DNA from 4 places in the Parabacteroides sp. merdae-related_45_40 genome. Region 2 is predicted to be linked to each of the others. Evidence: riboswitches for the same ligand, from Rfam matches in the RefSeq annotation. Region 2 holds a riboswitch; each other region holds the start of a gene.
What was found. Region 2 has a riboswitch for cobalamin ahead of BHV83_RS08260 (ABC transporter substrate-binding protein). Riboswitches for the same ligand answer to the same signal wherever they lie in the genome.
Positions count from the first base shown of each region.

Region 1: linked by a shared signal. The riboswitch ahead of accC (acetyl-CoA carboxylase biotin carboxylase subunit) and the one ahead of BHV83_RS08260 (ABC transporter substrate-binding protein) in region 2 are both predicted to bind cobalamin.
Region 3: linked by a shared signal. The riboswitch ahead of BHV83_RS01755 (TonB-dependent receptor plug domain-containing protein) and the one ahead of BHV83_RS08260 (ABC transporter substrate-binding protein) in region 2 are both predicted to bind cobalamin.
Region 4: linked by a shared signal. The riboswitch ahead of BHV83_RS01880 (TonB-dependent receptor) and the one ahead of BHV83_RS08260 (ABC transporter substrate-binding protein) in region 2 are both predicted to bind cobalamin.

Region 1 covers NZ_MNQY01000031.1:49,292-57,490, reverse strand. Annotated here, with positions in the region: gene BHV83_RS01850 (RagB/SusD family nutrient uptake outer membrane protein) at 1-1,664, shown strand, start outside; gene BHV83_RS01845 (RNA polymerase sigma factor) at 1,724-2,260, opposite strand; gene BHV83_RS01840 (hypothetical protein) at 2,648-3,058, shown strand; gene BHV83_RS01835 (acyltransferase) at 3,091-4,179, shown strand; cobalamin riboswitch at 4,410-4,615, shown strand; gene accC (acetyl-CoA carboxylase biotin carboxylase subunit) at 4,663-6,180, shown strand; gene BHV83_RS01825 (acyl-CoA carboxylase biotin carboxyl carrier protein subunit) at 6,194-6,733, shown strand; gene BHV83_RS01820 (acyl-CoA carboxylase subunit beta) at 6,711-8,199, shown strand, end outside.
Region 2 covers NZ_MNQY01000050.1:14,780-22,978, forward strand. Annotated here, with positions in the region: gene cobM (precorrin-4 C(11)-methyltransferase) at 1-4, shown strand, start outside; gene cbiD (cobalt-precorrin-5B (C(1))-methyltransferase CbiD) at 169-2,013, shown strand; gene BHV83_RS08245 (hypothetical protein) at 2,014-2,688, opposite strand; gene BHV83_RS08250 (ABC transporter ATP-binding protein) at 2,820-3,827, opposite strand; gene BHV83_RS08255 (iron chelate uptake ABC transporter family permease subunit) at 3,827-4,864, opposite strand; gene BHV83_RS08260 (ABC transporter substrate-binding protein) at 4,874-6,034, opposite strand; cobalamin riboswitch at 6,091-6,292, opposite strand; gene BHV83_RS08265 (hypothetical protein) at 6,335-6,694, opposite strand; gene BHV83_RS08270 (precorrin-2 C(20)-methyltransferase) at 6,882-7,580, shown strand; gene BHV83_RS08275 (formate--tetrahydrofolate ligase) at 7,662-8,199, shown strand, end outside.
Region 3 covers NZ_MNQY01000031.1:34,334-42,532, reverse strand. Annotated here, with positions in the region: gene atpA (F0F1 ATP synthase subunit alpha) at 1-896, opposite strand, end outside; gene BHV83_RS01790 (F0F1 ATP synthase subunit delta) at 911-1,453, opposite strand; gene atpF (F0F1 ATP synthase subunit B) at 1,457-1,957, opposite strand; gene atpE (ATP synthase F0 subunit C) at 1,971-2,225, opposite strand; gene atpB (F0F1 ATP synthase subunit A) at 2,261-3,319, opposite strand; gene BHV83_RS01770 (hypothetical protein) at 3,297-3,725, opposite strand; gene BHV83_RS01765 (F0F1 ATP synthase subunit delta/epsilon) at 3,746-3,979, opposite strand; gene atpD (F0F1 ATP synthase subunit beta) at 3,988-5,505, opposite strand; cobalamin riboswitch at 5,808-6,065, shown strand; gene BHV83_RS01755 (TonB-dependent receptor plug domain-containing protein) at 6,100-8,097, shown strand; gene BHV83_RS01750 (DUF5074 domain-containing protein) at 8,137-8,199, shown strand, end outside.
Region 4 covers NZ_MNQY01000031.1:64,461-72,659, reverse strand. Annotated here, with positions in the region: gene BHV83_RS01895 (translocation/assembly module TamB domain-containing protein) at 1-490, opposite strand, end outside; gene BHV83_RS01890 (inositol monophosphatase family protein) at 665-1,453, shown strand; gene BHV83_RS01885 (Ig-like domain-containing protein) at 1,858-3,396, opposite strand; gene BHV83_RS01880 (TonB-dependent receptor) at 3,423-5,783, opposite strand; cobalamin riboswitch at 5,911-6,117, opposite strand; gene BHV83_RS01875 (thioesterase family protein) at 6,238-6,615, shown strand; gene BHV83_RS01870 (DUF8478 family putative metalloprotein) at 6,983-7,345, shown strand; gene BHV83_RS01865 (TonB-dependent receptor) at 7,522-8,199, shown strand, end outside.

The sequences.
Region 1 (8,199 bases), on a different contig from region 2:
CAACTTGGGATGCTGCCATTTGGAAAGAAAATCCAATTCGTATTCGCTCAGCTTACTTATTCATTAAGAATGCTCATGCTTTGCCGGATCAAGGAGTAAGCGAAGCTGATATCGAACGGATGAAAAATGAATGTCGTTTCTTGATTGCTTACTATTATTGGTTGATGATTGAGGCACACGGCAGTGTTCCTTTCTTTGATGATCTTGCAGATGTGAATGATCCGAATTTGATGCGTGGACAAATGCCTTTCGATGAAATGGTAGATTGGATTGATGCACAGTTGGTTGACCTTTCCAAGAAACTTCCGGCTTCTTACTTGAATGAATCTACACAATTTTATGGTCGTGCCACTTCCATCATGTGTTTGGCGGTTCGTGCCCGTATGTTGTTGTTTGCTGCAAGTCCGTTGGTAAATGGGAACGAGTGGTATGCAGGTTTCAAAAATTATGATGGTAAATTCCGGTTCAGCCAAACTTACGATCCTGCAAAATGGAAACGTGCCGCTGATGCTAACCGGGAGTTGATCGAAGCAGCACATGCTGCCGGTCATGATTTGGTACGTGAATATAATGCCGATGGCAGTATTGATCCTTTCATGTCTTGTTATAATGTGTTTTTCCTGCGCGGCGATCAGAATCCGGAAGCTCTGTTCATCCGTTCCGATTGTGATTTCAGCGAGTTTGAAAGGCATGCCACTCCGCGTGGAGCATCCGGTAACGGCGGTTTGGGTGTCTATCAGACATTGGTCGATGCCTTCGCCATGAAGGATGGTTCCCTTCCGATTACCGGTTATGATGGCAATTATGGAAAACCGATTATCAACAAGGAATCCGGCTATACGGAACGCGGTTTTTCTGCGCAAAAGGATATCCGTAAAACTAAGTACAATCTTTACCGTAATTGTCCGGGAGCTACAGTCGACTCGGTTGGCGCAGATGGTTGTACCTATAATCAAGTGGCTGCCTCTGGCACTTACAATATGTATGTCGATCGTGAACCTCGTTTCTATTTGACGGTGATGTGGAATCGTCAGTGGTACCATCAAGCGGGGCGTGAAGTACAAATGATGTCGAACGAACAAGACGGCGGCCCTACGCATGACGCTCCGCAAAACGGTTATCTGAACCGTAAGAAAGTTTCGCTTGAACAAAATAATCGTAATGGAATTCACCCGTATCGTCCGGGTATCCTTTACCGTTTGGGCGAGGCTTATCTGAATTATGCCGAGGCCTTGAATGAGTGCGATCCGGGTAATCCTGACATCTTGAAGTATCTGAACTTGATTCGTGAACGTGCCGGTATGCCGCAGTATGGAACCGGAAAGGATAGTAATGGCTTTGATAAAATTCCATTGAACGGCCAGGATGAGGTGCGCGAAGCGATCTATCATGAACGTCGCGTAGAACTTTGCTGTGAAAACGGCTTGCGTTATTTAGACCTCCGTCGTTGGAAGAAAGCGGAAGAAGTGTTGAATCAACCTATGTATGGTATGAATTTCAGTGGAACGAAGTTGTCGGATGATCCAAATGATGATGCTGCATTCTTCAAGCGCACGCAATATATCAAACGTGTCTACGAGCGTAAATTTTATTGGTATCCGATCTATCAGGAACAAATAGATAAAGACCCGACACTTGTTCAGGCTCCGTTTTGGGACAAGTGAGAATGTACAAAAAGTTATTCGTAATGCTAAAGAGGGGCAAAACTGCCCCTCTTTATTGTTTATCTCAGGAACATCAGTAGAAACAATAGTTCAATTTTTCCTTGTTGCATACGTTCTATGGCACGGTAGATCATTTTTCGCACACTTTTGGGAGTGATATTAAGTATTTCGGAAATTTCTTGTATGGAGAGTGCTTTGATAAAGCGCAAATATATGACTTCCCGCTGCTTGTTTGTCAGTAAATTCAATAGGTTTTCAACCTCTTTCTCATAGTTTCTTCTTTCTTCTTCATCTTCCATTAAAGCTTCGGCATCAACTTCTATTTTGAAATCATATTCGACTTCTTCATCTAAGCTAAGCCAGTTCGCCTGTTTACGTAAAGATGTTATTATCTTGTTCTTGAGAGCACTAAACAGATAGGATTTCGGAGAACCGAGAATTTCTATTTTATCAGCCGATTCAAACAAATGCAAAAAGAGATCATGTATTGCATCTAATACAAAATCTTTTTCCACTCCGAAGGCTATTCCATAGGCGAACAACTCATCTATATAGTTCTCATACCATTTATCAATTTCTGATTTGATATTTGACATTTCGTATTGGTACAGTGAAATTCAAAACCGCAAAAATATAGAATCTCATTCGAATAGGCAATGAAATATCAAGGCTACGCACCAAAATTGTAATTGCCTTAGTTGTTCAAGAGGGTGACCGTATCACAATTTTCTAAGGTCATGATCTCTATACGGAGTTTTCACAAATCCTCTATCACTCTATCACTACGAAGGTTATGGCTATTAATATTCAAGCGTTAGAGGCAGTGATACAGGACGTTTTCCTCTATCACTCCTCTATCACTTCTGACACATGGTGCTTTTGTCATATAATTGAAAACCAGTGTATTGCCTTCTTTTGCTTTTGAAAAAGCATATGAAATAATCGAATAAACAAATGTAAAAACGAATATAACAGGTATTAAATTGGCGAAATACGATTCTTCATTTCACAAAAGCCCTCTCTTTATTTCGCAGAAACAAGCAGATAATTCCGTAAACACCCCCATGTTGCCATCCTTAACATCCGGGTGTAGAGGGTCGGTACATCCGGGTGTAAGAGGGGGCAACATGGGGATGTCCGGCAACAAAAGTGCCTTGCCGGACAATCAAAACCACCCGGTTTTACCTATTTTTATAGCCGTTTTTAGAGAAAAAGGCTCTGTTTTTTCTTTGGTATATTTCATGCGATTTCCGGGTTTTGGTGCGGTTGCCCTGGTTGTTCAAATCTGTTTGAGAGGATTTCCGGCTTTTTTCCTATCTTTACCGCCAATTAAGCAGTATCAGGAAAATTACGAAGATTTCCGCCATAAATGCATGCTTCGCCTAAAGAATTAAATCTCTTATTAATATAGTAATTAAGCAAAAAAATGAAACGTATAGTTTTTTTGGATTATGTACGCGTGTTCGCATGTTTCCTTGTTATGGTCGTTCACGCCAGTGAAAACTTTTACGGTGCCCCCGGTTCGACGGACATGGTGGGACCGCAAGCCTTTCTGGCAAATGAGTCAGACCGGCTATGGGTGTCCATATACGATGGGTTTTCGCGTATGGCCGTGCCGTTGTTTATAATAGTCTCTGCTTTTCTTCTTGCGCCGATGAAGGAAGGGCAGACCATGTGGCAGTTCTATCGTCGGCGTTGTATCCGCATTCTACCACCGTTTTTCATATTCATGATACTCTACAGTACTCTGCCGATGTTGTGGGGGCAGATTGATGGAGCGACCTCGATCAAGGATCTGTCGCGGATATTTCTGAACTTCCCGACACTGGCCGGGCATCTATGGTTTATGTATCCCTTGATCAGCATTTACCTGTTTATTCCTATCATCTCGCCCTGGTTGAGCAGAGTGACGGTCAAAGAAGAACGTTTCTTTATCGGGTTGTTTCTCTTGTCGACCTGTATGCCATATCTGAACCGTTGGTTCGGAGAAGTGTGGGGACAGTGCTTTTGGAACGAATACCATATGCTGTGGTATTTCTCCGGTTACTTAGGCTATCTTGTGCTCGCACATTATATACATGTCCATCTGACCTGGAACCGTTCCAAACGTTTTATTATCGGAATTGTTTCGATGCTCATTGGTGCAGCTATTACCATATATTCGTTCTATGTTCAGGCCGTTCCCGGAGAAATACTCCCCACGCCCGTGCTGGAAATAGGGTGGGCTTTCTGCACCATCAACTGTGTGTTGCTTACGGCCGGCACGTTCCTGATGTTCAGTTGTATTGAACTTCCCGAAACTCCGCGCTTCGTATTGGAACTCTCTAAACTCAGCTATGGGATGTATCTGATGCATATCTTTTGGCTCGGTCTGTGGGTGGCGGTGTTCAAGTCCGTCTTGCCGTTACCGACTGTTGCCGCCATTCCTGTGATTGCGACATGCACGTTCATTTGCTGCTTCGTGACAACCAAGGTTATTTCGCTCATTCCGGGCGGCAAATGGATCGTCGGGTAGAATATATTCGTTTGTTACTTTCGATTTTCACTTTGTAAAGGGTAAAAAGATCGTTATCCCTTCATTTATTCTAAAATATTCTAAAATCAGCGACAGCAATTCTGTAATCAGTGGCAGTGATTATATAATTGCTGTCGCTGATTTTGTAATTGCTGCCATTGATTACAGAATATTTCGTGTGTCCGTACCGAATTTTGGCGGTCGAAATAGAGCGTATCAGAAAAAAAGTTTACATTTGCCACCGAATCGGTTCTGTATTTCCCGTTCGGGAATATGGATTAAAAGGGAATCGGGTGTAAATCCCGGACAGTCCCGCTGCTGTGAAGCTCCGTTTTAACATCTTGGAACTACTTTCGCCACTGACTTGTTATAATTAAGTCGGGAAGGCTTCAGGATGGGAGTCAGTCAGAAGACCTGCCGTTCATTATAAGGTTCATATCCTCGTGGGTTAGGCTATGGATGCGAAACATAAATACAATAAATATGATAAGAAAAGTTCTGATTGCGAATCGGGGCGAGATAGCTGTGAGGGTTATGCGCTCCTGTCGCGAAATGGGGATACGGTCGGTGGCTGTTTTTTCGGAAGCAGATCGGACAGCACGTCATGTCCTTTATGCCGACGATGCGGTCTTGATAGGACCGGCAGCATCAAAAGATAGTTACCTGAATATCGAAAAGATCATCCGAGCAGCCAAGCAACACAAGGTGGATGCGATTCATCCCGGATATGGTTTCCTGTCCGAGAATGCGGATTTTGCCCGCCGGTGCAAAGAAGAAGGAATCGTCTTTATCGGCCCGTCGGCAGAAACGATGGAGGCGATGGGAGATAAAATATCCGCCCGCAAGCGGATGATAGACGCCGGCGTGCCGGTCGTCCCTGGCACGCAGCAGCCTTTGCAGGATGTTGGAGAAGCATGCCGGGTCTGCCGGGAGATCGGTTTTCCGGTCATGCTGAAAGCCTCGATGGGAGGCGGTGGAAAGGGAATGCGTCTGATCCATAAGGAAGAAGAGGTGGAAGAGGCTTACAACGCCGCTCGCTCGGAGTCGCTCTCTTCTTTTGGTGACGATACAGTTTATTTGGAAAAGTACGTGGAGGGACCACATCATATCGAGTTCCAGATTTTAGGCGACAATTACGGGAATGTGGTCCATCTCTGCGAACGCGAATGCTCTGTGCAACGCCGTAACCAGAAAATTGTCGAGGAAAGTCCGTCGCCGTTCATTACGCCGGAACTGCGGAAAGAGATGGGCGAGAAGGCGGTTGCGGCTGCTAAGGCCGTCGACTATTCCGGTGCCGGGACGATCGAGTTCCTGGTCGATAAACACCGTAATTTTTATTTTCTCGAAATGAACACCCGTTTGCAGGTGGAGCATCCGATTACCGAAGAGGTGTTGGGGCTCGACTTGGTAAAGGAGCAGCTTCGTATTGCCGACAACGAACCGTTGCATATCCGGCAGGAAGATATATCCCAGCGTGGGCATGCTATCGAATGCCGGATCTGTGCCGAAGATACCGCCAACAATTTCATGCCATCTCCCGGCATTATCCGCCAGCTGACCGAACCGAACGGGATCGGAGTGCGAATCGACAGCTATGTCTATGAAGGCTATGAGATTCCGGTCTATTATGACCCGATGATCGGCAAGCTGATCGTGTGGGCTACCAGCCGCGAGTATGCGATCGAACGAATGAGGCGTGTCTTGCACGAATACAAGATTACCGGGCTGAAGACGAATATCAGCTATCTCAGGCGGATCATGGATATACCTGATTTTGTGCATGGAACCTACGATACGTCGTTTATCGGAAAGCATGGCGAGGAGCTGCAACATCCGGTGAACCCCGGAGACGAGCATGAATCGGAAAATATCGCCATGATCGCTGCTTATATGGATTACCTGATGAACCTGGAGGAGAACGCATCGGGCTCTTCGGCGGACAACCGCCCGATCAGCCGTTGGCGTGAGTTCGGGTTGCAGAAAGGTGTGTTAAGGATTTGAAAAATTGTTTATAATGGAAATACATATTGGAAACCGGGTGGCTGATGTGGAGCTGCTTGGAAAGGATGGAAACAAGGTGCGGCTCGACATAGACGGACAGCCCTACGAGGTGGATATCGTGATGGCTGAGAACGGGGCTTGTTCGATCTTGCATGACGGACATTCTTACAATGCCGAGCTGATCCGTTCGGGAGGAGGAAAGAACTATCAGGTCAACACGCTTTTCTCCTCTTATTCGGTCGACATAATCGATTCGCAGGCCAAATATCTACGTATGCGCAAGAACAGCGAAGAGAAGCAGGGCGACAAGGTTGTATCGCCGATGCCCGGAAAGGTCATGAAGATTCCTGTGAACGAAGGAGACCTTCTGTCTGCCGGGGATATCGTGGTGGTGCTCGAAGCCATGAAGATGCAGAGCAACTATAAGGTCAGCTCTGATTGTCGGGTACGTGAAATCCTGGTGAAGGAAGGAGACACGGTAAACGTGAATCAGGTGTTGATGACATTGGAAGTAATTAATCAGGAAGGAAATGCAGAAAGAAGAGATATATAAGAAGTTTGAAGAACTAGATAAAGTGGCTGCTCTGGGTGGCGGCGTAGTTCGTATCGATAAGCAACATGAGGCGGGGCGTATGACAGCCCGTGAACGTATTGATATGTTGCTGGATAAAGGTACGTTTGTTGAACTGGATAAGTTCGTGACGCATCGATGCACGAATTTCGGCATGGAGAAAAACAAGATTCCGGGAGACGGTGTTGTTTCTGGATATGGTAAGATCGAAGGTCGTCAGGTCTTTGTCTACGCCTACGATTTTACAGCTTACGGAGGAACGCTCAGTTCGACCAATGCCGCCAAGATCGTAAAGGTTCAGACGCTAGCTCTGAAAAATGGTGCGCCTGTGATCGCATTGAACGATTCGGGAGGTGCGCGTATCCAGGAAGGAGTCGGTAGCCTGGCAGGTTATGCGTCGATCTTCTATCAAAATACGATGGCCTCTGGGGTGGTTCCCCAGATTTCGGCTATCCTCGGTCCTTGTGCCGGTGGAGCTTGTTACTCGCCGGCACTGACCGATTTCATTTTTATGGTGAAAGAGAAGAGCCATATGTTCATAACCGGACCGGATGTCGTGAAGGCCGTTACGCATGAGACGGTGGAGAAAGAGGAATTGGGAGGCGCCTATGTGCATAGCAGTAAAAGTGGCGTGACGCATTTCGTGTGCGATACGGAGGAGGAAACGTTGATGAGTATCCGCGAGCTGCTGAGCTTCCTGCCGTCAAACAATATGGAGGATGCGCCGTCTCTCCCGTGTTCTGACGATATCCGTCGTGAAACGGAAACGTTACAGACGGTGATTCCCGATGATCCGAACGTGCCGTATGATATGAAGGACGTGATCGAGCCGGTGGTCGACAATCATTATTTTTTCGAAGTGATGTCTCATTTTGCAAAGAATGTGGTGGTCGGCTTTGCCCGTCTGGGTGGCCAGTCGGTTGGTATTGTGGCGAATCAGCCGGCTTTCCTAGCTGGTGTGCTGGATATCGATGCCTCGGACAAGGCGGCTCGTTTCATTCGTTTTTGCGATTGCTTCAATATCCCGCTGGTGACGTTTGAGGACGTACCCGGCTTTTTACCCGGCTGTCAGCAGGAGCATGACGGGATTATCCGCCACGGGGCGAAGATCGTTTACGCTTATGCCGAGGCGACAGTTCCCAAAATTACGTTGATTACGCGTAAAGCTTACGGCGGCGCTTATATCGTGATGTCGAGCAAACCGATCGGCGCCGACATCAACTTGGCTTACCCGATGGCGGAAATCGCAGTGATGGGAGCCGAAGGGGCTGTCAATATCCTGTACCGGAAAGCGGAAGGAGAAGAAAAAGCACAGGCTATGAAGGCATACAATGAACAGTTCTCGAATCCTTATCGAGCAGCCGAATTAGGATTTATCGATGAGATCATCATGCCCCGTCAGACACGTTACAAGTTGATACAGGCGCTTGAAATGGCAAAAAATAAGA
Region 2 (8,199 bases):
TTAGTGAGGGGCCACCTCCTACCTATGAGGCATGATACCTCATAAGTAGGAGGTACGGAACCTCATAGCTATCAGGCATGATACCTCATAGCTGCCAGGCAAGTACTCACCAGAGAGGATGACCCCCTGCTATATTACCGGTAAAGACAAGAGAACAACAGAAACATTATGATACTGATCTTAGGAGGAACAACCGAAGGCCGCAAGGCCGTACAAGTCGTCGAGAGCGCTGGCAAACCCTACTACTACTCGACAGTCGGCAACGAACAGGCGATAGCAGCCGTTCATGCCATTCGCCTCACCGGTGGTATGGACGAAGAAGAGATGGCACAATTCTGCCGCGAGAAAAAAATCTCGTTGCTAGTTGATGCCGCCCACCCTTTCGCCATCCGGTTGCATCGGACGCTTGCAAAGGTTTCCTCCCGTCTCCGGATTCCGGTCGTCCGGTTGGAAAGGCAATACCCCGCACATGACAAGCGGTTGATATGGTGCACGGATTATGCCGCCGCCATCGACCGCCTACGTGCGGACGGGATCTGCAACCTGTTGGCCCTGACAGGCGTCAAGACCATTGCGAAACTGCGTCCTTACTGGGAGCAGACGCCCTGCTGGTTCCGTATCCTGAACCGGAAAGAGTCGCTTTCGCTGGCTGAATCCGACGGATTCCCAAAGGAACGGATTATTTTTTTCCATGAAGGAGAAGACGAGAAGAAGCTGCTGGACCAGCTTCATCCAGATGCCGTACTGACAAAGGAAAGTGGGGAAAGCGGATATTTCAAGGAAAAGGTCGAAGCAGCACAAGCCTGCGGCATTCCCGTTTATGTCATACAACGCCCTCCCCTACCTGACAGTTTCACTTTTGTGCAAGGCATGGAAGGACTTCGTAAAGCCATCGAACGCCTCGCTCCCGGCTTCTTCCCGCTCCGGAGCGGTTTCACGACCGGCACATGTGCTACGGCTGCCGCCAAAGCCGCCTTAGTCGCCCTCCTGAACCGAACGGAACAAACCGTTAGTTGCATCACGCTCCCTTCCGGGGAAAAGATCATGCTCCCTGTCGCCGCAACCGAATGGGCGGACAACGCCGCCCTATGCACGGTTATAAAGGACTCCGGCGACGATCCGGACGTGACAAACGGCTGTTCCGTTATCGCCCGTATCGAGTTACAGGCTGGGCAATCCCCTACCCCCGCCTTCCTGTTCCGGGCTAGTGAAGGAGTAGGAACGGTGACGCTTCCCGGCCTCGGCCTCGAAATTGGAGGACCAGCCATCAACGCCACTCCCCGCCGCCTGATTACTGGAGAATTGACAACAATACTGGAGGAAAACGGCCTGTCCGGCAAGATAAAGGAGGTGGTCGTCACGATCTCCGTTCCGGGAGGGAAAGAGTTAGCTGCCCGGACATTCAATCCGAAGTTGGGAATCATCGGCGGAATCTCGATCATCGGGACATCCGGCATCGTACGCCCTTTCTCGAACGATGCCTTTCTCGCCTCGATCCGGAAAGAAGCCGAAGTTGCAAAAGCAATAGGATGTTCTCGCCTCGTCATCAACTCAGGAGCGAAAAGCGAACGTTTCCTGAAAGGCTACCTGTCGGAACGGCTGTCGGAAGAACTTCCTCCGCAAATGTTTGTGCATTACGGGAACTTCATCGGAAAGACACTGAAAATAGCTGCCGAACTGCAATTTGACGAAGTCGTCATGGGAATCATGATTGGCAAAGCCGTCAAACTGGCGGAAGGAGCACTGGATACGCACAGCAAAAAGGTCGTCATGAACAAAGCCTTTCTGAAAGAATTGGCTGCAAAGGCGGGTTGCAAACCAGAGTCCGTACAAAAAATAGATTCCCTGACGCTGGCCAGAGAACTATGGGAACTGTTCAGCAAGACCGAACAACAAAGTTTCTTCCCGCTTCTGTTACAGAAGTGCCGAGAGCATTGTACCCCCTTGCTTCCCAACGGGAAACTATCCGTTCTGCTGATTTCGGAAAGTGGGGAAATAACCTTTCAAGCGTGATTATTCAAATGTAACATCCTTGTTCTGCACGTAGGAGACATCGATTTTTCCTCCCGCATCACCGTTGCTCTCCTGTAAAGGAAGTTCCCTGACACGGCTCAAGAACAGGGTTCCTTTGGTGGCAGAAGTCGGATTCGTAAAGTTTAGCGTGATGGAGGTTGCGCCTTTCTGCGTATTGTTGATATCATAGACACCGCCGCTGTAGGTCAGGTGCACCTGGACATACTCGTCCTTCCCGATCGGCTTTCCTACCCAAGTGATAATGGTTGCGCCATTGCCTTTGACGGATGTCAGGGATTCGGGAAGAGCGATTGGATCGACATCGTCGATAGAGGCCTTGTTTGTATAAACCTGGTCTTTCCAACGGGAAAAGGTGAACGTGACCGGGTCCAGCCCGGATTCCGACAGCATATACATATAAGTTCCCATTCCTAAAAAGTCCGGCACTTTTCCGTTAAAGAGAATGCCTTTGGTCGGCAGGCGCAGATTGGCCCCTTCGCTGTTATATTTATTGAAATTTGCGCCTATATGGGTATGGTTCTGCGTAACATTATATTCGACACCCAAATTCTGATAAAAAGGGATCGAGGGGTCGATCCCGTCCGAATCATCGTTATCGCAAGCGGTAAACACGCCAGCGAACAACAGACAAGCATAAAGGAAATACTTTCTCATGTCATTTAATTTTATCCGAGTTACGGAAAGTATAGGATAATTTACCAATTGCTTCTCCGAGGACTCTATTATTCTTCTTTGATAGAAATAACAAATGAAGTGGGAAAAGTTTTTCCTTTTAGGCTTTTTTGTCAAACAGAAAGCTCCTGCAAGAGAGATTCTATGGTATCGGCCGCCAGCGTACGTCCGTCAAGATGGTGGATCAGGAATGCGGAACCGACAGACAGATCGCCCGTCTCGATCCATACAGGCGACTCCACATGCCGATCGGCACGTATACCGTTCCGCTGGAGTGCCTTGCGGACCATCGCATATTTCTGTCCGTGCCCGATCAGGCGTATTTCTTTCGAATACCGGTTATCGATGCGGAACAAGCCGGTCTCCGTGTCGAACACGATTCCCTTGCGGGCGAAGAAACCGCTCAAGTGGCCGCTCAGGGCGAGGTCTTCGGGCGTACCAGTCGTAATCCCGTTCGTCCGGTCCATCAGCCAAATCTTGTCGGCGATCTGGAGCGCCAGTTCGAGATCGTGCGTGGAGAGGAAAATCGTCTTGTTCGTGCTTCGTGTCAGATGGTGGAGCAATTGCATGATCTCCACCTTACTCGGAAAATCGAGGAAAGCGGTCGGCTCGTCCAGAAAGATAACAGGTGTTTCCTGAGCCAGTGCCTTGGCGATCATGACCTTCTGCCGTTCTCCGTCCGACAGGGTGTGCACCATGCGGGAGGCCAGGTTCTCAATCCGTACCAAGGCGATCGATTCTTCCACGACCTGCTTGTCCTCCTTGTCCAACCGTCCCCAGAAACCGGTGTAGGGACTGCGTCCCATCTTGACCAATTCCCGCACGGACATATTCCGGATGTCACACTTCTCCGTCAGGACCACACCGATCGTCGTGCTCAGTTCCTTGTCTGAATAACTGTCCATATCACGTCCCAAGACGGCGATCTCGCCTCCCAGCTTCGGCTGGAAAGCCGACAGCGTGCGCAGAAGCGTCGACTTCCCGACTCCGTTCGCTCCTAAGAGGCAGGTTAATTCTCCACTATAAATCCGGGCCTGTATATGGCTCGCCACCAACTTGGTATCATTCTTTGTCCGATAACCGATAGAGAGATCGTTTATATGAATCGTATCTTGTCTCATCATTCGTTCAGTTCGTTTTTACGTTTACGGAATAGAACGGAGGCCACTACCGGAGCACCGATTAGGGCAGTCACCGAATTGACCGGCAAAGCCCCTTCGAAGCCGGGCATCCGGGCAATCAAGTTGCAGACGAGTGCCAATGCGGCACCGGCAAACAGGACGGCAGGCATCAGGACCCTATGGTCGGATGTTTGAAAAATGGCCCGGCACAGATGCGGGACGGCCAGGCCAAGAAAGATGACCGGTCCACAATAGGCCGTCACGATCGCCGTCAGCACTCCTGCCGAGGTGATCACCAAAAGACGTGCCCGCTTGATGTTCAATCCCAAGTTACGGGCATAGCCGTCGCCAAGCAGCATCAGGTTCAACGTCTTGATCAACAGGAACGACAAAGGGATCAGAATCGCCATGATCGCAACAAACAGCATCATCTGGTTGCCGGAAACACGTGAGAAGCTGCCTAACCCCCAGATCACATAGGCGCGAATATCCTCCTCCACGCTGAAGAACTTCAGCACGCCGATCACCGCATTCGCCACGTAGCCGATCATCACGCCGATAATCAGCAGCGTCACGTTCCCCTTCACCTTCTGCGACACATATACGATTAACGCCATCACCGAGAGCGAACCGATCACGGCTGCTATCGAAAGCGCGATTTCTCCCATAACCCCCAATTTACTAAGCGCAACCCCTCCGAGGCTACCGCTCAACAGCACCACGAAGGCCACGCCCATGCTCGCACCGGAGCTGATCCCCAGCACGGAAGGTCCCGCCAGTGGATTCCGGAAAACAGTCTGCATCTGCAAGCCGCTTATCGCCAGGCCCGCTCCCGCCACCAAAGCAGTCAATGCCTGCGGAAGACGTGATTTCCAGACGATATTCTGCCAGGTCACCGGCTCGTCTCCCAGTCCGCAAATAATGTTCCAGACAGACTTCAACGGGATAGACACCGATCCTAACACCAAATTCAGGAACATCAGGACCAGGATAGACGCTACGGTGAGCGACATCAGAAAAGTAGTGGAATGTCTCATTCGTGCAGCCTAATTGAGCCGTGCATAATAAACAGGTGTATGATCGGGCAGCAGGTCCGGATGGAATATATGCAGCAGGTCGGCCAGTACGACTTCCGGCTCGGTCGGCATACTTTCGTAAAAAGGCGTATCTTTCATGTTGCAATAGATGATCCCTTTCTCTCTGAAGGCACGGAAATCGGCATAACGCGGGTCCTGCTCCTTCAATGCCTCATAGCTGAACGTACCCGGATAGCTGTTCACAATGCGCCAGTAATCGGCTTCGTCACCCTGATTGTAGACAGTTTCGAAATCAAGTGTCACACCTCCCGAACGTTTGTCGTTTTTGAGGAAATAGTCAGCACCGGCGTCCTTGAAAAGTTGGGCGAGAAAGCTCTCCCCTCCTACGGCATACCAGTTACCGCCCCGCATCTCGCCGCTCAACACGACCGGGCGTTTCTTCACTTTTCCTTCCGCCGTCAGCTCCTTCAATTCATTATAACGGGCCGCGATGGCGTCGAATATCTCGTTTGCCTTTTGCTCCTGTCCCACCAACAGGCCGACGAACTTCACCCATTCCGCCTGTCCCAACGGCGTCATCTCCTTATAGCCTAAATGCGGGATCAATGGGATACCGACATCCTTCAAGGTCTCATATCCGCCCCGTTTAAAAGGCGAAACAAGGATCAGGTCTGGGTTCATACTCATGATCACCTCGTTGTCGAAATTCCCTTCTATGCCGATTTTGGCGGTCTTCCCACTCTTGAGACGTTCGTTCATCTCCCTATTGAACAGATGCCGGGTACTGGTCACCCCTACGACCTTGTCCAGTTCGCCCATCTTGATAAAATTGGACAACTGCAAAGATGTCATACAGATAACACTTCTGATGGGTGTCTCGATCACAGTATACGATCCGGGGATGCCGGCCGGTTTCGTTCCTCTCCTGACAAGCGCATAATGAAAAGTCGTACTTTCCTCATTCTGCGGGTCCTGGATATCCAGCAAGACATACCCGCTCCGATAGGATAATACGAAACCACGGGCATACTCGGGTACAATATGGACACCGGAAAACGCGCTTTCTTCCGTCGTTTCCACCTTATCGGTCCGTTGATTGTTTTTGGTCGTACACGAGGATGCGACACACAACGACATAAGTAGGCAGCATCCTGCCAGGCATTTTTTCATATTCAATATTATTTTATTATAACCGAGAGAGCGTTGTCCACCCCACGAGGACGAGACTCTTCAAAACCGAAACGGCAGGTCTTCTGACTTACTTCCATCCCCGGACACCTTCCCGATCCCCCGATCAGTGGCATTGAGTATTGCCGGTATGTTACCGAAGTTTCACAGCAGCGTGGTCTGTCCGGGATTCCCACCCGGTTCCCTTTTCATTCCTGTCCTGTAAGGAGGACAGGGAAACCTGTTTCAAAGGGCAAATATAATAATATTACTTTTGCTTTCAAGAGAAAAGTGGCAGACAAATCAGTTTTTCTTACGAGCCGCCAAATATTCGTCTTCTAGCATGACTTTCAGTACATGGCCGCTTTCGTCGAAAGCGACAACCAGATTCCGCTGGTCAGTCGTCTCGAGAGAGACCTTATACTGGATAGGGCTGCCGCTACCATTCGACTTGTACACCTCTTTGATCAAGCAATTTTCATAAGCGTTGTAAATCGCTTCCTGTGCGGCAAGGTCCACATCGACGATATCGATCGCATAGAAATTTTTCATACTCAACATATCGATATCCGTATTCCCATCCCGTCCAGTCTGCGCATGACTGTTTTGAGCCATACAGACACACGAAACCACCATAGCCACCATCAATACAAACTTCTTCATAACCTAAAATCTTAAACAATCTATTTACCTTTTTCTAATCGTTCCATCAAGTACAAATTGCATGCCAAAGAATAAAAAGCGGGCTGTGGAAAAGGCAGTGTGGAAATTATCCCCACAATTGTGGAATGCAGATTTGGAAAGTTCCGCAATTTTCCTCACTTTTGCGCACCAAATAATTCTAACGCACATGTCGTACCCCATCTGCTTCGTATCGCTCGGTCCGGGAGACCCCGAACTGATCACTTTGAAAGGCTTGAAAAAACTCCGACAGGCCGATATCATCTATTGCCCCGCCACCATAAGCAAAAGCGGACAACTACTCTCCCGTGCGGCCCGTATTATCGAAGGACTGGAAATCGAGAAGTCTGTAGTCCAGTTCTTCACGCTCCCGATGAGCAAAGACCGGACCAAAGTCTGGAAAGTCTACGATACCTTGTATGAAAAGGCCATATCCGCCAGGGACAAAGAGAAAAAGGTGGTCATTGTGGCGGAAGGCGATGCAGGGTTCTATTCTTCCATACAGTATATATACGACAAATTCAAAGAGAACCGCATCGAAGTGGAACGAACCGCCGGAATACCAGCTTTCATTGCAGCGGGTGCTTTAGCCGGCTTGCATATTGTCAAGCAGGAAGAACAAATCATCGTCATACCCGGAATGCTGACGGCGGAAGAATTGTCGAAAAAGATCAAGACCGGTAATGTGATCGTCATCATGAAGCTGTCCCAATGTGTGGAAGCCGTCCATACCTGCATCCGGTTGCATCCGGAAACGAACTTCCATTATTTTGAGAATGTCGGGACCGGAGAAGAGTTTTACACCTCCGACCGGAAACAAATCCAGAGGAAAATATTCCCATACTTTTCCCTTATGATCATCCAATAGTATCTAAACTACCTGACTTTTCATTTTGTTATTATACAAAAATATATTTACTTTTGTTTTCCACTTAAACTTACATAAGACATGAAATCAGACATAGAAATTGCAAGAGAGGTTTCTCTGCGCAAGATAAAAGAAATCGCGACCGGATTAGGTATCCCTCGTGAAGAAGTTCAGAATTACGGCAGATACATCGCCAAGATACCTATCCATCTGATCGACGAAGAGAAGATCAGACAACACAATCTTATCCTGGTTACAGCCATCACTCCTACGAAAGCGGGTATCGGTAAGACGACCGTTTCAATCGGGCTGGCTTTAGGATTGAACAAAATCGGTAAAAAGGCGGTCGTTGCCTTGCGCGAACCATCATTGGGTCCATGCTTCGGCATGAAGGGCGGAGCTGCCGGAGGCGGATACTCGCAGGTGTTGCCGATGGAAAACATCAACCTGCATTTTACGGGGGATTTCCATGCGGTTACTTCTGCCCACAATATGATCACGGCATTGCTGGACAATTACATCTACCAGACGCGTAATACCTGTGAAGGTCTGAAAGAAATCAAATGGAAGCGCGTACTGGACGTAAATGACCGCAGCCTGCGCAACATTGTTTCTGGCT
Region 3 (8,199 bases), on a different contig from region 2:
AAGATATCTCCCGGATATGCCTCGCGTCCGGAAGGACGGCGTAGGATCAGGGAGACCTCTCGATAGGCGACTGCCTGTTTCGAAAGATCGTCGTAGACGACCAAAGCATGACGTCCGCTGTCCCGGAAATATTCACCGATGGCGGCACCCGCAAAAGGAGCGAAATATTGCATGGCTGCCGGATCGGATGCTGTCGCGCTGACAACGATCGTATAGTCCATCGCGCCTTTTTCTTGCAACGTGTTGACAAGCGAGGCGACGGTAGAACCCTTCTGTCCGATTGCTACATAGATGCAGTAGACCGGATTTCCGGCTTCGTAGCTGCTGCGTTGGTTGATGATCGTATCGATGGCGATGGAGGTCTTTCCGGTCTGGCGGTCTCCGATGATCAGTTCGCGCTGTCCGCGTCCGATCGGGATCATTGCATCGACAGCCTTGATACCGGTCTGTAACGGTTCATTGACGGGCTGGCGGAAGATAACCCCCGGCGCCTTGCGTTCGAGTGGCATCTCACAGGTTTCTCCCGTGATTTCCCCTTTTCCGTCGATAGGGTTTCCGAGCGGGTCGATCACACGTCCGATCATACCTTCGCTGACATTGATGGAGGCAATACGTCCTGTGCGTTTGACGATGTCGCCTTCCTTTACCTGGTCTGTTGGTCCCAGCAGGACAGCTCCCACGTTGTCCTCTTCCAGGTTCATCACGATCGCTTCCATCCCGTTGTCGAACTGCAGGAGTTCGTTAGCCTCGGCATTGTCGAGACCGTAAATCCGGGCTACGCCATCGCTCACCTGGAGCACCGTACCTACTTCTTCCGTCCGGATACCGGTACTGATCCCTTCCAATTGCTGGCGCAGGATGGCGGAAACTTCACTCACTTTTATCTGATCTGTCATACTTCTTTCTGTTTTTATCTGTTTTCGAGTAACCGGCTACGGATATCCCGTAGCTGTGTCGCATAGCTGGCATCTATCCGGTAGTTCCCGATACGCAGGCGAAAACCGCCGATCAGCTCCGGTTGTACAATGCCGGAGAATTCGATGGTGCTGCCTGTCTCTTCCTTCAGCTTGTTCTGGAGATGTACTTTCACTTCCTCGCTTACCGGAACTGCGGTACTGAACTGCACGCGGGTGATGCGTTTGTCTTTCCGGTACAGGTGGATATAGATATGCGCCATGAAGAGCAGGAGGCTTTCCCGTTTATGTTCCAGTACGAGGTGCATGAAACGTTCATACAAGTCGGAGACCTCTATGCCGCCTGCCGCTGTCAGCAGCTTGAGCTTTTCCTCTGCCGGGAGGATCGGATTGCCAAGGGCGACCCGCAGTCCGGGTTCGAGCGAGAAGCTGTCTGCCAGCATCTTCATATCATCGTATACCCGCGTTTCCAGTCCTTTCTCCTTCGCTAAGGAGAAAAGGGCTTTCGCATACCGGGAAGAGATTGTTCCTATATCCATACGTTACGATTTACAAAACGATACCTCATCCAACAGCCGGTCGATGATTTGTTGTTGTTCCTTGTCGCGGCTGATCTTTTCTTTCATCACCTTCTCTGCTATGGCGATCGAAAGGTCGGCAATCTCGGAACGGACCTCGCGGATTGCTTTCTCCTTCTCTTCGCGGATACGTCGGGCTGCCTCTTCCACCTGCAAACGAGTTTCGGCGGCAGCTTTCCGGTGAGCTTCGTCGATGATTTGTTCCTTTTCGGCAAATGCTTCTTTCAGGATGGCATTCTGTTTTTCCTTTGCTTCGGCAAGTATCCGGGCCCCTTCGGCCTGGATATTGGCAAGCTGTTCATTCGCCTGGCGAGCCGTTTCAAGAGAGTTGTCGATGTAGGCTTTCCGTTGTTCCACTGCCTTGATGATGACAGGAAATCCGTATTTGGAAAGGATGACAAAGACAATCCCGAATGAAACGATCATCCAGAACAGAAGTCCCGAATCCGGTGTTAATAATGACATAACCTGTTACTTTTTATTGGAACAAAGCCAGGAAACATACCACGATGGCAAACAACGCCACACCTTCAACCAGAGCTCCCATGATCAACATCGAGGTACGGATCTCGCCCGCTGCAGAAGGCTGGCGGCCGATTGCTTCGACAGCTCCTTTTCCGATCAGACCGATACCTATACCTGCACCGATAGCGGCAAATCCCGCTCCGATTGTTGCTCCCATCTTCGCTATGCCCATTCCGGCAGCTGCTTGTAATAAAATAGTCGATAACATTGTGCTTTAAACTTTAAATTAGTAACCTAATATATTTAATCTTTAACCTTAGCCAAACCTATATAATTGGCTGACAATAATGTGAATATATATGCTTGCAGACAAGCCACCAGCAATTCCAGACAGTTCATGAACGCGCAGAACAGCACCGAAACGATCGTCATTCCGAAATTCACCAACAACCCCATCGATACCGTGATAAAGATCAGGCAGGTGAGGGCGAGGATGATCGTATGTCCTGCCATGATATTGGCAAACAGACGGATCATCAGAGCGAACGGCTTGGTGAATACGCCGAAAAACTCGACAAAAGGCATGATTGGCAATGGCAGTTTCAGATAGATCGGTGCTTTCGGCCAAAATATCTCTTTCCAATATTCCTTTGTCGCAAACAGGTTGACAGCGATAAACGTACATCCCGCCAAGACGGCCGTGACCGCAATGTTGCCGGTGATGTTGGCCCCTCCCGGAAAGACCGGGATGATTCCGATCAGATTGTTGATCAGGATAAAGAAGAAGACCGTCAGCAGATAAGAGGAAAACGGCCTGTACTCTTCTTTGCCGATCGACTCCTTGATGACGCCGTCCTGTATGTAGGAAATAATCATTTCCATCAGGCCGGTAAACCCGCTCGGAACCTGGTTCGGATGTTTCTTGTACCAATGGGCGGTCCGTAGAACTACGAACAGCAGGATGCCGCAACTCAGGAACAGGCCGCAAACATTCTTGGTCAGCGACAAGTCGACCGGGCGCACCTCTTCTCCGCGGCTGTTCTTTTCCACCACCTTGCCGGCGTGTTCGCCTTCTGTAGCGATATAATAGTTGTGATGCGCTTGGCCGTGATGTAAATGGTGGGAGAGGAACATGTCCCATCCACGCTCTTCACTTTTGACCAATATCGGCAGAGAGATGGCGATCTCCTTTCCGTTCCATTCGGTAATATGCCAGGTGTAAGCGTCTTGGATATGCGAAAAGACAATATCCTGGACATCGATGCCTTCCTCTTTGGAATCAGCATGAGCCGGGGCCAGAAAACAGAGCCACATCAGCAATACTATCCATATCAACCTGTTATTTTTGATATTGTTCATCATTTTCCTTTTTCTCTCTTTTCATTCTTTTCTTCTCGAACAGATAAACCGTATACGTTTCCAATCCCAAATAGATAAAATAGAAAAGCATCAGGGTGAAGCCGAACATTCTCAAATTTTCTCTGACCAGTGCGGCATAAAGCCACAGGAAAACAACGGCAAGGGTGAACTTGCAGAAACGGACTACCATGAAAGCGGTAATCGTCACATCGCCGTTTTTTCTTTTCTTCCGGTCAAGTATATAGGTCATCACAATTGCCATCACCCAGTAAAAGATCGGAATGGAAGGATACCATTTGAAATAATGATCCGGCCAGATCGTGTATAATAATCCTCCTAACGTCACACCGATGGCTGCATTGATAAATGTAATCAATCCCATCAGCTTTAATTTTAACCATCCAGTCATGTCGTCGTATATACTTTTATTTATTCGATGCAAACAGATATGTAATCATCCTTAACCTCTACGAATCCGCTCTTGATAGCCTGTTCGCCTTTTTTGCCATCGTGTTCATATTGGATGGTTCCCTGTCGGAGGGCGGCTATCAGCGGGGCATGATGGGGGAGGATATCAAATGAACCGGCCGTGCCCGGAAAGGAAACACGCTCTGCTTCGCCTTCGAAAAGAATGCCGTCCGGTGATACAATTTCCAATCTCATATCCATTTTTAATTTGCTTGTTCAGCCAATCGCTTTGCTTTTTCCATCACGTCCTCGATCGTGCCTACGTTCAAGAAAGCCTGTTCGGGGATATCGTCCGTCTCTCCGTCCATGATCATCTTGAATCCTCGGATCGTATCTTCGATGGAGACCATGACGCCCGGTACACCGGTGAATTGTTCCGCCACGGAGAACGGCTGTGAAAGGAAACGCTGTACACGGCGAGCGCGGTTGACGGTCAGGCGGTCTTCGTCGGAAAGTTCTTCCATGCCGAGGATCGAGATGATGTCTTGCAGTTCCTTGTTGCGTTGGAGGATTTGTTTCACACGCTGTGCCGTTTCGTAATGCTCTTTGCCCACGATCAACGGGTCCAGGATGCGCGAAGTGGATTCCAACGGGTCGACGGCCGGATAGATACCGAGTTCGGTGATCTTACGGCTCAATACCGTGGTGGCATCCAGATGTGTAAAGGTCGTTGCCGGAGCCGGGTCCGTCAGGTCGTCTGCTGGCACATAAACTGCCTGAACGGAAGTGATGGAACCTTTCTTAGTGGAAGTGATGCGTTCCTGCATGGCTCCCATCTCGGTGGCCAGTGTCGGCTGGTAACCGACGGCGGACGGCATACGTCCCAGCAGGGCGGATACTTCCGAACCGGCCTGTGTGAACCGGAAGATATTGTCGATAAAGAAAAGGATGTCTTTTGTTTCCCCCTCTGCCGCCAGGTCACGAAAAGACTCGGCGATCGTCAGTCCTGAAAGGGCTACCGAAGAGCGGGCTCCCGGCGGTTCGTTCATCTGGCCGAAGACCAGTGTCGCCTGCGACTTGGCCAGTTCATCATAATCGATCTTGGACAAATCCCAATGACCTGCCTCCATGCTTTTCTTGAATTCTTCGCCGTAGCGGATGACTCCGGATTGGATCATCTCGCGCAGCAGATCGTTTCCTTCGCGTGTACGTTCACCCACACCAGCAAAGACGGAGAATCCGTTGTTCTTCTTCGCGATGTTGTTGATCAACTCCATGATCAGGACCGTCTTTCCTACGCCAGCTCCCCCGAACAGACCGATCTTGCCTCCTTTGGAGTAAGGTTCGAGCAGGTCGATCACCTTGATACCGGTGTATAAGACTTCACGGCTGGTGGTCAGGTCTTCGAACTTGGGCGGTTCACGATGGATCGGAAGAGCCCCTTTCTTGTCGAGTTCGGTCATTCCGTCAATGGGATTCCCCGTTACGTTCATCAAACGCCCTTTTACCTGGTCGCCGACCGGCATCGTGATGGGCGAACCGTGCGAAATGGCTTCCATTCCTCTCTTCAGTCCGTCTGTCGTATCCATCGCTACGGTACGGACCGTGTTTTCCCCAATATGCTGTTGGACTTCCACAATCAGGATTTTTCCATTGGGGCGGGTTATCTCCATTGCATCGTGAATGCGGGGAAGTGTTATCTTTTCTTCCTTGCCATTATCGAAATGAATGTCCACGACCGGACCGATAACCTGTGAGATATAACCTTTTATTTCTCCCATACAATCTCTTTTTTCCTTAATCCTATTCAAATCTTCAGCTGCAATATTACGAATTATGAATTTCCGAAAACCGGAAATATTACTTTTTGAGTCTTTTTGTACTTAGTTAAATATTCAACTAATTTCAACCTCTTCTAAAATGAACCAATCGAGTTCTGAAATGAACCAAAATAGTAGGAATAGCTTATTTTGTAAACCATAGAGATAGAAGATTCTAAGCATGATATGCCGTTTTGTTGGCGAAAAACAGATGAAATGTTTTACTTTGTTAAATAAAAAGGATTACTCATCTGTTTTTTCTACCTTTGCAATCGGATTATGGTGTAACCGTATTTGCTTCCGCTGACGGTTAGTAAAAGGGAATCCGGTGAAAGTCCGGAGCTGTACCCGTAGCTGTAAGTTCTGAAACCCCGGCAAATCTTGTTGCCACTGGTGGTTCAATTGAGAATTGACAATTTGAACACCGGGAAGGCTGCCGTTAGTTGGTAATTGTCCATTATCAATTATCAATTGAAAAGGGGGGAACAAGCCAGAAAACCTGCCATTATTCGGTATCCGGTTCCTCGGGTAAAGGAACTGATGAATCGAAAAGGTATGCAGAATATATTTGTAAAACGATTGTCGGGCCTGTTATGTGCCTGGCTATTTCCGTTTGCCGCTTTGTATGCGCAGGTAGACACGACGACCTATCACCAGCTTTCGGGTGTCGAGGTGTTAGGAAAGGTACGCCCTTCCACCACCCGTGAGAGTACACCGCTTCAGGTGATGGACAAGGCTGGGATCGAACGGCTCGGTGTGCAGGACTTGTCGGAAGCCGTAAAACGCTTTTCCGGTGTGACCGTACAGGATTACGGAGGTATAGGAGGTTTGAAAACCGTTTCCGTCCGCAGCCTCGGTGCCAAACATACGGCTGTCTGCTATGACGGGGTGACGGTCACGGATGCACAGAGCGGCCAGGTGGATATCAGTCGCTTTTCACTGGACAATGTCGATATGATCTCCCTGTCGATCGGTCAGGCCGACGATATCTTCCAGACGGCACGGATGTACGCTTCGGCAGGGGCGTTGAGCATAAAGACAAGTCGGCCCGTATTCACTGATCGTTCGTACCATCTGAAAGCACAAGTAAAAGCCGGTTCGTTTGGTTTGGTAAATCCTTATTTACGGTATGAGCAGAAGCTGGGGAAAAAGTGGTATACTTCTTGGCACGGCGATTATTTACGAGCGGATGGGAATTATCCATTTACGTTGGTGAATGGTAATTTGATAGAAAAGAAGAAGAGATACAACAGTGATATCGAATCGTGGCGTACGGAATTGAATTTTACAGGTGATTTAGGGAAGTTCGGTACATTATCGATGAAAGGATATTATTTTGACTCCCATAGAGGATTGCCCGGATCTGTAATATTTTATAATGATTATTCGGGTGAACGTTTGTGGGATAGGAATGCTTTTGCACAGATTCATTATGAGAATCATATAACTGAAAAATTTACTTTCCAGGCACAGGCTAAATATAATTATTCGTGGATGCGCCATTTGGATGTTGATAATAAATATGAATCGGGACGACAGGATGATCGATATACACAAAAGGAATATTATCTTTCTATTTCGGGGCTATATTCTTTGGCTGATCATCTTTCTTTGGCTGTAGCTGAAGATTATTTCATTAATTCATTGGATAATACAATTCCAGAATGCCCGTTCCCAAAACGATATACGTCTTTGACGGCTTTGGCTATCCAGTATAAAGATCCGAGACTGACTGCTACTACCAGTTTGTTAGGAACATATATAACCGAGAATGTAGAGAGAGGAGACAGACCGTCTGATCGTAAACGATTATCTCCTGCTGTAAGTCTTTCTTGGCGAGTTCTGTCAGACCATAACTTCCGTTTACGAGCCTCTTATAAAGATATATTTCGTGTTCCGACTTTTAATGATCTATATTATTTGAGGATAGGCAATACTGATTTGAAGCCGGAACGGGCGACTCAATACAATGTAGGTATGACATGGAGTGGTTTGTTGCCTTTTATTAATTATCTGAATGTTTCAGTAGATGGTTATTACAATCGTGTGAGTGATAAGATCGTTGCTATACCGACAATGTTCATTTGGAAAATGATGAATATGGGAGAGGTCTCGATCGGAGGAATTGATGTGAATTTATCGACAGAAGTTCCTCTGTGGAAAAATATCTCCTTAACCGGACAAATGTCTTATTCTTGGCAACATGCGATAGATATAACAGATGAAACAGAAAAGAACTATCGGGATCAAATACCTTATACCCCCAAACATTCGGGAAATTTTTCTGCGGCATTGCAAATGCCTTGGATTAATATTTCTTATTTATTGACAGTGGTTGGAGATCGTTATGCCAGTCCGCAAAATATAGAGAGAAATTTGATAGATCGTTATGCAGAACAGACTGTTTCGTTAAACCGGACGTTTACTTTTGGATCTTGTTCTTTGCGGTTACAATTTGATATTATAAATATAGGTAATATAAATTATGATGTGGTAAAGTACTATCCCATGCCTGGACGTTCTTTCCGAGGAGGACTTGTTTTTATATATTAAGACTAGATATTGATTAACAAACAATTAATGTAATTGAAAATGAAAAAGAATTTTTATTGGTTTGCTTGTTTTGCTTGTGCAACTGTTGCATTAGCGTTTTCT
Region 4 (8,199 bases), on a different contig from region 2:
TTGTTGTCGTGTCGTTCATCAGGAGAGTGATGGCTGTGTCCGAAAGGTCGATTTTGTTCAGCCGGGCGATCTCTTTTCCGAGGTCTATACGATCTGCTTTAGCATAGAGCTTTCCTAAAGTACCTTTGATCTCCATTCCCTCGATCAGGTTGCCAGTATTGGCTTTCACGCCGCGCAGGTCGATCGCATCCACCAAGACTTCTTTTTTCAGCAGTGGCAGCGGACGGATGTTGACTTGGAAACTTTCGAGTGACAATAACGTGTCGGGAGGAGTTATGACTTTCACGTCCCGGATCGTCAGATTCAGCGGGAAGGAAAGACGTATCTGCCCGATCCCGATATTCATACCGGTTGTTTCACTGGCATATTCGGTGGCTAGCCGCACAGCGAAATTCTGGAAGGGAGGTATATATAAAAGAATTGAAATCAAGATGACCAATACCATCGGTATCAGGCATATGATCCCTATTCGCTTCATCCAACGTCTCATTTGTTCTTATTGTGTGTTTTCGTTATAATCATAACGGTTAAAGGACCTGTTTTGTTTGACATTCCATTAACAAAAATAGGGAATAAATTAAAAATAAAGAAGTAATATCGATAAAACGGTAATAATAACTGCTTAGAGCCGTTATATTAAGGCTGAACATAAAAAGATTAAACGATGATTGGAATATCGGACCTGGAATACCTTTGTGCGGAAGTACGGCAAATAGCCCGTAAAGCCGGTGCATTTCTGCGTGATGAACGGCAAAAGTTCGATCGGGAGCGGGTGGAGGAAAAGAGTGCACACAATTATGTCTCGTATGTGGATAAAGAATCCGAACGGCGTCTGGTCGAACAACTTTCGACATTGCTTCCCGAAGCAGGGTTTATTGCCGAAGAGGGTTCGGGAAGCCTGACGGACGAGGAGTATTGTTGGGTGATCGATCCGCTCGACGGAACCTCCAACTATATCCATGATATGGCTCCTTACAGTGTCAGTATTGCCTTGCGGGATAGGGAAGAACTGTTGTTGGGTGTTGTATATGAGGTCTGTCGCAATGAATGTTTTTATGCTTGGAAAGGAAGTAAGGCTTATCTGGACGGTAAAGAAATACGGGTAACGGATGTAGCTGTTTTGGATAAGGCTTTTGTTGCGCTTGGTTTCCCCTATGATTCCGACCACTATCGTCCGGTCGCCCAAAAGCTGGTGGACCGTTTGTATGGTTATGCCGGGGGGACGAGGCTGTTGGGATCTGCTGCGGCCGAGCTCTGTTACGTCGCCTGTGGGCGATTCGATGCTCGGATAGAAGGACATCTCGGCCCGTGGGATGTTGCGGCAGGCGGCTTGATCCTGATGCAGGCGGGTGGCAGGCTGTCAGACTTTGCCGGTGGCGACACTTGGCCTTCTGCCGAGCAGGTGATGGCGAGTAACGGGGTGATACATGATAAGATCCTCCGCTTGTTGTAGTATTGTTTTTATCAATGCCGTTATTTCCTTTTCCAGTCCTTTTTGAGGGCTTTCTTTCGGATTAGGATGATTGGGATAAATATGATAGCTATCCAAAAGAGGCTGATCAACATAAGAGTTAGAGATGAAAGGTTCTCCGGCATCAATGCTTTGTCGGCCTGTTTATCGGGTATTGCTTCGGAATGTATCTTTTGGGCGGATAGATGAAAAAAGTCCTACCTATTTTTAGGTATGAATGTAAAGGGCAGAATGATTTATTTGTCGGAAAGAATCGTGATGAGGAGCGATATCCCTGCTAACAAGCCCTCGAAACTAATCAATTCTGGTGAAAGAGGTTGTGCCGAAACAGTCTTGTTCCCGCACAACCTTTTTATTTAAATAGATACAGGCAGATTAGGAATGGATCAATCGTTTTCTATCACACGGATCATGTCGAAGTAGAATTCGCCGGCTACTTCTGCTCCCTTTTCTACAACTCCCGTCTTTGTATCGTAGATGTAAATGATGGCATTAGTGTCGACTTCAGTGTTCACACCGAAATAAGCTTTCTCGTTGAAGACGACAGAACGCTGTGAGAAACGGCCGCCACTGTAAGCGAGTTCTTTTCCTTCATAGCTCAAACGTGTCCTTTCGCCTGTAGCAAGATCGATGATAGAATAATAATGGCTGTAACTGTCAATTGCTGTACCAGCAGCATCGTTGCGTGCATAAGCTAGAGCTTTGCCGTTTCCCAAATACTGGATGGTGAGCAATTTACCGTCTGCATTCGGATATCCTTCGTAAGTGGCGTCGAAATCGATTTCACCATTGTTGATACGCAACAGGTGTCCTTGTTCCAAATCGCCCTTTTCGGTGATTGCGGCGAGGTAGAGGTTACCGCTTTCATCATACATTACGCAGTCTTGCATCAATTCGCCGTAGGCACTTCCCGCCATTTCTCGGGCAAGCGAGTTGCGCTTGTTGCTTTCTACCGCCAGAGTGACAGGATCGAGCACTGCTGTATAAAAAGCAGTAGTGGTTTTGCCGCTTTTTCCTGAAAGACCGTTCTTCCCGTAATAGAAATAGAACAGTTTTCCCGTTTTTTCATTATAGGTAAGGATGCCCGATGTGGTGAATTTCTTTGTTTCTTCTCCTGTAACCTCTGATTCCGGTAGTAGGATGTCCAGTGTGCCTTCTGCCAGAATCGACATATTATCGGTGTTCAGCTTACTCCAGATGACCTTGCTTGCATCGCCGTTGGCAGCCATGACAACAAGCGTGTTGTCATCTATCCAGGCATGGGTGTAGGAGCGTACTTTGTATGTATTTGTCTTAAAGGGAGATGATGCACATTCTATTACTTTGTTATCTTTGATCTGATATTTTACGAAACGGTCGTTGCTTGAAGGGATCTGATAGTAATATTTCCCTTTCGAGATGCTTTCCATCGAGTAGTCTCCCAATTCGGTTCCTTCACCTTTAACAGTGATAGTCCCCATATCGGCTGTCAGTTTATTGACGCTGTTGACAACCGTCGTGTTCTTGCTGCTCATGCCGCCATGTTTTCCTACGGTCAGAAACAGGTCGAAATGATACTTGCTTTCGTCGAAGGCAGGTGCATCGTTGGTTACAGTCACTTCACAAGTGGCAGTGAATCCACCGTCGTCCGTTTTTACCTTGATTGTAGTCGAACCTTCGGAAATTGCTGTTACAATACCATTTTCTATTGTAGCGATATTCGTGTCCGAACTGCTCCAAGCGACAGTTGTAACAGCTGCATTTTCAGGAACGACAGTCGCAGTCAGTGTTCCTGTAGTTCCTGTTTTTAGTGTTAATGTGGTAGGAGTGATCGTGACACCGGTCACAGACACGTTTTTCAAATCATCGTCATCAGAACAAGCCGTGAAACCAAGTGAGATCAGGGCTGTCATGAAGGTGAGTAATGCAAATTTGAACTTCTTCATTTTTTTCTTGTTTTTAAATATGAATGTTAATTGATAAATACTCTGAATTTTGCAAAGAATGCGCGTCCGGGTTTTTGCAGTTTATAGTTGTCATAAGCTGTTTCGTCGAGGAAATTAGAACATTCCAGTGAGATGTTGTAGCTGTCGTGTTTCCATGAATAGGTGATATTGGCATTGCAGATATGCTGTGAGGGTATACGGGCTTTGGTATCGCGGTTGCCATAGGCTTCCCATGTCAGGAAATACCAATGTACCCACTGGAATGTACAGCCTAAACGTAGCTTGTTGTCATGTAGTAGGAGGTTGTGGAACGTATAACTCGCCTCCGCGTTGCCGAATAGCCAGGGACGGTTGGGTACGTGGTTGTCATATGTGGCGGATGGTTTGCCGTCTTCTTTGTATTTTTGTTGGTCACGGGCGTCTTGATAGCTGACGTTGGCCATGAGTTGTAATCGACCGTCCCAATCATAACGAATTTCCCCTTCTACGCCTTTGATATGGACGGCTGGATCATTGACAAACTGCATCATACCCTCTTTTTCAATGACGGAGGTTTGAATATAATTGTCCACATAACGTAGGAATCCGTTTGCCTCGTAATAGATAGTATGTCTGCCGGCAGGATGCCATGTGCCAAACAAGGCGAGATTGACGTTGTTGCTTTTTTCTGGTTTCAGCGCTACATTTGCATAAATGGTGGTTCCGTTGCCTAACAATTCACGGGCGATGGGCAAGCGTACGCTGTGTTCATAAGAAACCTTTACCGCTAATGGGTCGAAGAACATATAGCGCAGTCCGGTACCATATCCAAAGTAATTTTTGGTAGTAGAACCTTGCACTTTGTCCGATCCCGTCACGGTGGACTGGTCGGTCTGCCGGATATTCGGGTGATTCACATAATCTTTGGCAAAGAATACATTCTGCATTTTCCCATCAAAAAACGACTGGCTGTAGGTCAGTCCGATGATATGTTTGGTAACTGCATCGTTTGATGGTTCGAAACTTTGGTCCAAATCATCATAGCGATCATTTCCGGTCCGGTTCATATGATAATTCAGGTTAAGACCGTGATGTCCGTCCAGTTGGTAATCCAAATTGACACGCACGATAGTCAGAGGGCGTTTGTAATGACGTATAGAAGGTTCATTACCTCTGATTTCGTTGCGTTGACTCACGATATAGCCTCCATCCCAATAATATTTCCGATAAGCTGTATCGATAGTAATGGAATGATCCCATGTATGTGACAAAGTTGCTTTCAATGTCATGCCTTCGGTCATGAAATTATATTTGTTATAACGAACCGATACGTTCCATGCATCCGAATTATGTTCAGCCATACCATAAACTTTGGTTTGTATGGATCCGGTCTGCAGTTCCTTGTCTGTTTTGGAGTAGGAAGCGGAAACGAAAAGTTCGTCAGCCCAAAACTTACCTGTGATTCCAGCTTCTATCTGTGCCAATAGCGAAAAATAGCCGTCATGGAAACGTTTTGGGTTGCCGTAGATGAATTGATCACCTGTCTCATTGCGCATCTGCACGTCTTTCATCCGGTAGTCGTTTTTCGAATAGCTGATACCGATGGCAGGACGCACGACCAATCCGGTGTGCCGTTCCATAAACTGTGCGTTCAGGTTGGCACGATGTGTATGGAAGGAACCGATGCTATAAGAAGCGTCCATGAAACTTTTCTTTTCTGCCTGGGTGATAATGTTGACAGCTCCGCCTAATGCATCCGTCCCCAATGAGGCTGGTACTACGCCTTTATAGATTTCCACTCGGTCAATCAGGTTGACGGGCAGATTGGCGAGCGTCACATAGCTCCCTTTGCTATCCAAGGGAACACCGTCTATGAAATAGCGGACGGAATTACCTGACAGCCCGTTGATCGAGAGGTCGAAATCGGAACCTACGCCTCCCTCTTCGCGTATTTTGACACCGCTTGTACGATTCACTAATTCATTCAGGCTATTAAGTGAATTAATGACAGGCTTAACGTCAAGAGCATTAACCGAAAGTGCGCTTTCTCTTACCTGTTGTGATTGTGTTTTCCCATACACCTCCACTGGACTTATGCTTACGGAACTTTCTTCCAGTTTGAAGTCGAGGGTTTTGTCGTGATGAAGGTCGAGTGAGGTTTTGATCGTTTGGTATCCTAAGGAGGAGACGACGAATGTGTGTTTGCCAGGGGATACTTGTAGGGAATAAAGCCCACTGTCATCTGTATAAGTGCCGGAGACCGTGTTTTCGACGGCGATCGTTACCAACGACAGGGGCGTACCTTGTTGATCGGTGACTTTCCCGGAGAGCGTAATTTTGTTTTGTGCCGTCAGACTTAGTTGCGACAGGCAGACAAGCAAAAGGAATACATGTACAAAGACTTTCATTTTAATCCTTGATATAGTGTTCATGACTTGCTTAAGGGAATACACACAAGGAGAAATGATATCTTTATGTAAGGGGATAAAGAATGACTTGACTCGATGTTTTGTAGCTTTATTTCCCGAAAGCTTTAAAACTATGTTTGTTTTGGCAGGTCTTCTGACTTGTTCCGTCTTTGAATGCCTTCCCATCCGGTGACGGACAGTGGCTTGTAGCGTATTCAAAGATTTGGAGAGGAACTTACAGCAGCGGGTCTGTTCAGGATTCGCACCTGATTCCCTTTTCATCACGCCTCCCGTAGCGGTTGGGAGCCGTGAAACCAAAACTGTGGCAAAGGTATGAAAAAAGTCTGTCTGTACAAAAAACGGATTAAAAAACAAATTCATTATTTTTGGCGCCGGATTCGTTAGACTCCGTGAAAGAATAACAGAATGTGGAACGATTAAAAATGAAGTGACTATGTTGGAAAAAGGATTGAAACATATCAGCCGGACTGTCGTGCAGCCGGATAATTTCGCATTGACGATGGGATCGGGAGATTTGCCTGTATTGGCAACACCGGCTTTGGTAGCATTGATGGAAAATGCGGCAATGTTGGCCGTAGCGGCTGAACTCCCCGAAGGGGCGACTACTGTCGGTGCTAAAATGGACATGACACATGTTCGTCCTTCCGGTGAAGGTGAGGAAGTGCATGCGGAAGCGACGCTGGTTGAGGTGGAAGGGCGAAAGTTGACCTTCTCGTTGGTTGCCAGGGATTCGGCAGATGTGATCGGCGAAGGCACGCATATCCGCTATATTGTCGACAGAGCGAAATTTTTGTTGAAACTGAAAGGCTAACCATCACTTCGATTGCTGCGAGAAAAGGAATATGAAGTTACCTATTTGTAGGTGTTTACAGTCTGCTGAATAGTTATTTATGGTGATTTTATATTTCTTTTCCACCTTCTATCTTTGCCTCAATTTAAAATAATCAGATATAATCATAATTGCTAATTTGCATAGACAACGAAATTAAAATCGAAGAAGGCTTCTCGTGAGAGAGGCCTTTTTTATTTGAATGTATTCTACCGATAACTCGATCCTAAAAATGACTATATGTAGGTAGTATGGAGGTCTGTTTTACCTGTAAATAGGGATTGGATATTATCGTTAAATTTGCGAACTTTGTCACCTAAATGGCTGTTATGTCTATAGTTCTCGATAAATGGAAGGATTAAGGAAATATTTAAGGATTGCGCTCCCATTACTTTTCATATCGTATTTGGGATGCCTGATAGCTTTTACCCACGTTCATATAGTGAACGGGGTGACGATCGTCCATTCCCATCCCTATCAGAAAAATGACGACGGGACTCCCAAGAAAGAACATAACTACGCCGAGTTTCAGTTGCTGCACCAACTTTCGACTATTCAAATCAGCGGTGCTACTTTTGCACAAGTGCTGATTGCTGCGTTTCTTGCAACATTTTGTGTTTTATCCACCTGTCCGGTTTATCCGGATCACCTTCGTCCCGTCCTGGGGAAGGTTTCGCTTCGTGCGCCACCATTTGTCTTTTTTAATAATTAATGACGGTACAAAAATCTACTTGTCCCTGCATCTTGCGGCGAGACCGTAAAAGAACATGCCTTATCAACCAGATGTTTTTATGGCCGGCTTTTATGTGATCTCGCGTCTAACGTGGGAACAAGGCAGTTCTGTATACCTACCACTTCCTATATTATTAATTTTTAAAAGACATCTCAATGAACAAAATTTATATACTTTTCCTATGCCTTTGCTATGCCGTTTCGGCAATAATGGCAAACACCTATAAAAATGATAAAGAAGTGACGAGCCCTACGGATGCCAATATTTTTGGGCATGTCGTGGATAAGGCGACCGGTGAACATTTGCCGGGAATAACGATCATCCTGAAAGGAACGACGATCGGTTCCGTGACCGATGACTCCGGGCATTATATGTTAAAAAATCTCCCCGAAGGAGAGTTTACGATCGAAGTCTCTTTTGTCGGCTTCAAGACAGTTACGAAAAAAGTAACGACCGGAAAAGGGAAGACGCAGGAACTGAATTTCGAGCTTGAAGAAGATTTGATATCGCTCGAAGGAGTGGTCGTCTCTGCCAACCGCAACGAGACGAAACGCCGTCTGGCGCCTACCCTGGTGAAGGTACTCAGCCCGACCGTGTTCGAAAAGACCAACTCCACGACTTTAGCACAAGGGCTGGTTTTCCAACCGGGCGTCCGGGTCGAAAACGATTGCCAGAACTGTGGTTACTCGCAAGTCCGCATCAACGGTATGGAAGGAAAATATACACAGATATTGATTGATTCCCGTCCTATCTTCTCCGCATTGGCTGGCGTGTACGGATTGGAACAAATTCCGGCCAATATGATCGAACGGGTCGAAGTGATACGGGGCGGA